2 regions of the Cohnella candida genome follow, and region 1 is predicted to be linked to the other one. Evidence: riboswitches for the same ligand, from Rfam matches in the RefSeq annotation. Region 1 holds a riboswitch; the other holds the start of a gene.
What was found. A riboswitch is a leader RNA that binds a small molecule or an ion and turns the genes downstream of it on or off. The one in region 1 is predicted to bind cobalamin.

Region 1 (3,293 bases):
TTCGAATAAGAGAAAGAGTTTTCGAGAAGCTTCGCGACCGGCATGACGCCGCTTGCGCGATTGAGAATGCCTTTGATCGGATCGCCCAGCGGCCTGAGGTCGGTTGCGTTGACCCCGACGCCGCCGCCTAAGCGCGACAGTTCCAAGCAATACCCGATGTTCTCGGCAATGCTGCGCATCGAATCGTCCATCGTCAGTTTGAAGCAGCTGACCAGCTCCCCGCGGGCTTTCTTGCCGCTGTTCAGCGCGGTAGGCGTCGCCGGCTGGTAGGCCGACATCATGGCCTCTACCGCACGTTCCGCCAGCTGCGCATCCCCTTGCGCCAGATACAACGCGATGATGACGATGCGGTCCTCGTATTTTTCAAGGAATTCTTGGCCGTCCCTGCTTTTCATCGAATAACTTTCGTAGAATTTGCTCGCGCTCATGAAAGAGGGAAAGCGAAATTTATAGGCGTATGCCTTCTCATAAAGCCGCTCGATGAACGACGTTTCGTACATTTCCAAAAAAGCGGACTCGTAATAGCCTTCGTCTACGAGATACCGGATTTTCTCTTGCGTGTCGATGAAATAACGCAGCTTCGCGTTGACGTGGTCCAAAAAGTACTTGCGCGTCGCTTCTTTATCCTTGGCGAGATCCAGCTTGCCCGTTCGGCTGTATTGGTTCAGCACCTCGTTGTTCAGCTTCAAATAGGATTTCATCGGACTGGCTCCTTCCGGAAACATTGCTCGTAATAATGCTGGATGGCCTCGTAGTCATCGGCAAAGCCCCGCATGTCGATCTTCCGCACGAGCGGGACTTGCCATTGGCGCGCGATGGCATCGCCGGCTCCTCCGAACACCTGGTGGCCGAAATTGCTGTTGCCGCTCACGATCACTCCACGGCAATACCGGCCGTTTCGCTCCATGAACCTCTTTACCTGTTGCGGGACTTCTCCCAGACCATCCGTATAAGTGAATAACAAATACGGTTCCGAAAGCGTACGTCCTTCTTCGATCTCGACCGCGGGCAGCTGCAACCGGGAAACGATATAGCGAATGTTCCCGGTGCGGCTTGCGAAGGCGATCATACGCTCAAGCTCTCCAATTGCTTCACCATCTCGGTCGGATCGACAATGAATTCGCCGCCCGCTTCCATCACGGGCACGCTCATGACTCCGGCTTCCATAAGCCTTTCGCGGGATGCCTCGTCATGATCGATGTTGATGATCTCGACTGCCAGGCCCGACCGGGCGATTTCGGACTTGATCCACATGCATTTCGGACATACCGTTCTCGTGTAAAGTTTCATAGCGCTTCTCCTCCGGATTTCAATTGATGATGAATATAAAAAGCACCCTCGTCTCCGAGGGTGCCGCAAACGATAAACATGAATCGACTCCGGCAAGCAGCGATGCTCATCTGCTGGAAAGGCCGGGAGAAGGAATCCTGATGGTTATCGTTCGATTTCCCAGCCCCCGGAGAAATGCAAACATCGTTCCGAAAAAGGCAGGTCTCCTGGCTACGCTTCTTTCTCCCGTTCCCTTCCCATGCCTGGCACAGTGGATTCGAACGTTCGTCAGCGTTACAGTTGCGGGGACAGCGCTAGAATCGCACTAGCTTCCCTATTAAACTACCGAAGTAGTACCTGTCCGGAACTCTATTCAATTGGAATGTTCTGATTGTAGCACACCTCCGCGGCCATTCCAAGATACAGTATGTAAACATTGGATTATGAGGCGTTCGACTCAAGATATTGATCGCCCATAGGAAATTTCTATGGCTGTATATAGTTTTTAAGTGTTTTTCGATGGCGAATTCTTCCCCCTATAATGGGGTCAACATGGAACCAAGGAGTGTTGGCGTTGAAGACTTCGGTTATCGGTTACCCCCGAGTCGGGGCATTAAGAGAGCTTAAATTTGCGTCCGAAAAGTTTTTCAAAGGCGAGATCGCGGCGGAGGAATTGCAACGTATTGGCGCAACGCTGAGAGCGGCCCATTGGAAGCTGCAACAGGAGAGCGGCATCGATTGGATTCCATCCAACGATTTCTCGTATTACGACGGACTGCTCGACACGGCCAGCTTGTTCAACGTCATTCCGAAGCGATACCGCGCGCTCGGCCTTGGCCCGTTGGAAACTTACTTCGCGATGGCGCGAGGCTATCAAGGTAAACAAGGCGACGTGAAAGCTTTAGCCATGAAAAAATGGTTCAACACGAACTACCACTACATGGAGCCGGAGATCGAGGATACCGCGGATATCCGGCTTGAGGGAACAAAGCTGTTCGACGAGTATGCGGAGGCAAAGCGGCTGGGCATCGCAACCAAACCCGTCCTGATCGGAGCTTTCACGCTGCTTAAGCTTGCGAAATACACGGGCGCCAAAAAGGCCGAGGACTTCGCCGACCATGTTGCGGATGCCTATTCGGCCGTGCTGGACAAATTGAACGCGCTTGGCGCGGCGTGGCTCCAACTGGATGAGCCGGCATTGGTCACGGATTTGACTACGGAGGATATCGCGCTTTTCTCGAAGCTCTATTCCAGGATTCTATCCGCCAAAGGGAACGTCAAAGTTCTCGCGCAAACGTATTTCGGAGACGTTCGCGACGTTTATCCGACCCTGCAAGCACTTCCGTTCGATGGCATCGGCCTCGATTTCGTAGAAGGCAAACGGTCTTTGGATCTTGTGCGTCAGTACGGATTCCCGGACGGTAAAGTGCTGTTCGCGGGCGTCATCAACGGCAAAAACATCTGGAAAAACGACTATCCACGCACCCTTGGCCTGATTCGCGAAATCGGCGGGCATGCGCAGCAGATCATGATCGGCCCGTCCTGCTCGCTGCTCCATGTGCCTTACACGCTGGCGCATGAAAAGAAGCTGCCTGCGGAGAAAAAAAGGTTCCTGGCTTTCGCGGAGGAGAAACTGCGGGAGCTGTCGGAGCTCAAAGCGATCGCAGAGCATGCCGATCCTCATGCTTCACCGTTATACACGGAGAACGAAAAGCTGTTCAGCGGGCCGCGGTTTACGAACGATGAAGCGGTGCAGGCAAGAGCGACGGCGCTCACGGAAGCGGATTTCAGGAGGCTTCTCGCCTTTGCGGAGAGGGAAGCGATTCAGAAAGCGAAATTCAATTTGCCGCCACTGCCGACGACGACGATCGGCTCGTTTCCGCAGACGGCCGACGTCCGGGCGAACCGCTCTTCATTCAAGAAAGGCGCCATCACCGAGGAGCAATACAAGCAATTCAACTTCGGTAAAATCGAAGAGTGCATCGAACGGCAGGAAGAGATCGGCCTCGATGTGCTTGTCCACG
Region 2 (3,293 bases), 270 kb from region 1:
GATAGGGAGGGGTGGACAACCGCCCGAGAGGGAGGGGTAGGCATGATCAATCTCGTTTTCCGCCAGCATCCGGCCATCCGGCCGAACGGCAGGGTTTCCGTGTTCGGTCCGGCTCTCTGTTCCGCCGAACGGATGCGCGCGTACGCCGCCCGGCGCAATCCCGGCGCGCCAGACGTGGCTGCGTATTATCGGGAACTGGGAGAGCGCTACGGCATCCGGGGCGACATCGCGTTTTGCCAAGCCATGCTGGATACGCAGGTGTGGAAGAAGGACCCGCAGGGCCCGCCTTGGAAACCATACGCCCATGCCATTTGGAGCGCGGCGGATCCGGCATGGACGGAGGAGGAGCTCCGGCGCAGGACCGAGCTGCATATGAAACGGCTGTTCGACCTCGCCGCGGCGCGGGAAGAGAGCGTGTTTTGCTGGGAGGACCTGAACGGCAAATGGGCGCTGCCCGGCCACAAGTACGCTCAAGACATTTTGGCGATCTGGAAAAACATGATGGAGTGGGAAGGGGAGGGAGAAGTCGTGAGAGAAGCGGAGGAAACGGTGGACGAGCACAGGACGGCCGATCGGCGGGGCGCTGCGGAGGCGGCATTCGCAAGCGACATGCTGTGGCTGGGGGAACGGGGAGGGCTGCCGTTACCTTCGCCGCATCCGGAGCGCAGGGTGACCTGGGGTGAATTGGCGCGCGTGCTCCGGTTGTTGGACGAAGGCAAATCTACCTTCTCTTCCGGCCCTTCGGACCCGGCTCCGAGTATGGACACCGGCGAGCCCGCGTGATAAGATGGCATCACAAATGAATACGGCGGAAAACAGGTACTTTCATAGTTTAAAAGAGAAGTTCGGTGCAAATCCGACGCGGTCCCGCCACTGACCATGGGGAGTCTTCCGGAACGTGCCACTATCGCATCCGCGATGGGAAGGCCCGGAAGACGATGATCCTGGAGCCAGGAGAACTGCCTGTTTTCGACAAACACCCGGCAACCTACGAGGAATAGGGGAGGTGTGGCTGCGCGTCTATGTTCGTAACCCGATTTGAGAAACTCGGGGCTGCGGCGGCCGCGCGATCGGTTCAGGCAAGCGCAAGCGGAGCGGCGGCGACGGATTTTTTACGGCCTGCTCCGTCCTTGATCGGTCATCCACACGGCATCCCCCGGCAGGGGGGTGCTTTTTGTTTGGTCGCCCGATTCATGGGAAGAGGAGGAATGGGAGAATGTTGAAGGAACGGAAAACGGGGAACGGGACGGCCCGGCGCGGCTGGCTCCGCGGAATCGCGGCGGGATTGCTGGCTTTCGCCCTGACGATAAGCGCGTGGTCGGGCGCCATGGCGGCGGAAGGGGACGCGGCCGCAACGGCAACGCCTGCCGCGGCGCCATCGCGCGCCCAGTTGGATGAAGCGCTGTCCGCGCTGCAGTCCTCGCTCGGCAAAGCAACCCCGGTCAGCGACTGGGTGGCGCTCGCTCTGGCCCGCGGCGGCAAGCCGTTCGGGGAGAAATACTTAGCTCAAGCAGAGAAAAGCGTTGCAGCAGGCAGCCTGCGCCTCGTTACCGATTATGCGCGCACGGCTCTCGCCGTGAACGCGAACGGCGGAGACGCGAGCAAGTTCGGCGCCAGCAAACTCAATCTGCTGTCCAAAATCGCCAATTTCGACAAAATGACGGCTCAAGGCCCGAACGCGCCGGCTTACGCGCTTCTCGCCTTGAACGCCGCGGATTATCAGCCCGGCCTGAATGACCGCTGGACGCGCGACTCCTTGGTTAAGTGGCTGGTGGACAACCGCAACGCGGACGGCGGCTGGTCGCTCGTTCCGGGCAAAAGCGACGTCGACGTGACGGGAATCGTTTTGATGGCGCTCGCGCCATACCAAGACAAGGAAGAGGTCAAAAACGTCACGGACGCCGCTCTCACCTGGCTGTCCGGCGTTCAGAAGGATAACGGCGGCTTCGGTTCTCCGGAGTCGAGCGAGAGCTCCGTTCAGGTGGTTATCGCACTGACGTCGCTGGGCATCGACCCGGTGCAAGACGCACGCTTCGTGAAGAACGGGAAATCCGTGCTGGCGCGGTTGTTGGAATTCCGCTTGAGCGACGGCAGTTTCACGCACGTCCCGGGCGGTAAGAGCGACGGCCTGTCCTCGCTGTATGCGCTGCTGGGCCTGACGGCTGCCCAGCGTTACCAGGACGGCCTGCCGTCCCTCTACGCGGGAGACCGCGTCGGCCAAACGGCGGAACTGACCGTCAACGGACCGAGCTACCAACTGGCCAAAGGCAACGTGAACGGCCGCACGGCATTGGATTCTTTGGTCCAAGTGCTGCGCAAAAACAACCTGCCTTACGAAATCGAGAAACACCCGCAATTCGGACCCTTCCTGAAGTCGATCGCTTCGACGGCCAACGGTTCTTACGGCGGCTACGACGGCTGGCAGTACGCGGTCAGCCGCGGCGGAGAGTGGCTGACGAACCTGCCGGGCCTCGCTTCGTTCGTGCCGCAGGGCGGCGACAAAATCGTCGTCTACTACGGCGATAACACGGCCTTGATCCATTCCGTTAAAGTAGAACCTGCCGCGCCTCGTGAAGGGCAGCCGGTCACGGTGACGGTCGAGAAAGAAATTTACGATTGGGATGCCGGCAAAGCCGTCGTCAGTCCGGCGGAAGGCGCCCGCGTAACAGTGGGCGGCCAGACCGGCGTGACGGACAAAGACGGCAAAGTCGCGTTGAAGGGTCTGCCGATCGGCACCCAAACGCTGACGGTTAACGGCTACAAGCTTGGTGCGCTTCCGGCTTACGTCGGCTATCAGACGTCCGTCGAAGTCGGCTCCTACGTGAAGAAAGTGACCGTCCGCGTGGAGGGCGACCAGGGCACGATCGCTGTCGGAGCTGCCCAGGGCGGAACGGCGCTCGAGGCCGTGGAAAACTTGTTGAAAGGGAAAAACGTTTCTTATGAAGTAAAAGAACTTTCTTTCGGCAAATACTTGTCCAGCATCGCCGGTACGGCCGCGGGCAAGTTCGGCGGCTATGACGGCTGGTTGTACGCCGTGAAGGACGGCGCGTCCTGGATCGTGCCGGCCGTGGGCATCGACAGCCTGCTCCTCGAAGACGGGCAGGAAGTGGTCGTGTACTATGGCGACAACACCAAGCTGCCGGAGCCGGTCGTCGTAACGCCGACGGCGCCGAAGCCGGGCGAGCCGGTGAAAGTCGCGGTCACGTACCGCGAAATGGATTGGGACGCCGGCAAACCCGGCGCTCCGCAGCCGCTGGCCGGTGTCCGCGTTTCGGCGGGCGGCGTCTCGGCAA

Region 2: another riboswitch for cobalamin. It lies ahead of EAV92_RS20135 (S-layer homology domain-containing protein); the one in region 1 lies ahead of EAV92_RS18740 (glutaredoxin family protein).

The regions. Positions count from the first base shown of each region.
Region 1 covers NZ_CP033433.1:4,085,625-4,088,917, forward strand. Annotated here, with positions in the region: gene nrdE (class 1b ribonucleoside-diphosphate reductase subunit alpha) at 1-701, opposite strand, end outside; gene nrdI (class Ib ribonucleoside-diphosphate reductase assembly flavoprotein NrdI) at 698-1,069, opposite strand; gene EAV92_RS18740 (glutaredoxin family protein) at 1,066-1,290, opposite strand; cobalamin riboswitch at 1,470-1,645, opposite strand; gene metE (5-methyltetrahydropteroyltriglutamate--homocysteine S-methyltransferase) at 1,835-3,293, shown strand, end outside.
Region 2 covers NZ_CP033433.1:4,354,426-4,357,718, forward strand. Annotated here, with positions in the region: gene EAV92_RS20130 (glucosaminidase domain-containing protein) at 43-783, shown strand; cobalamin riboswitch at 801-981, shown strand; gene EAV92_RS20135 (S-layer homology domain-containing protein) at 1,217-3,293, shown strand, end outside.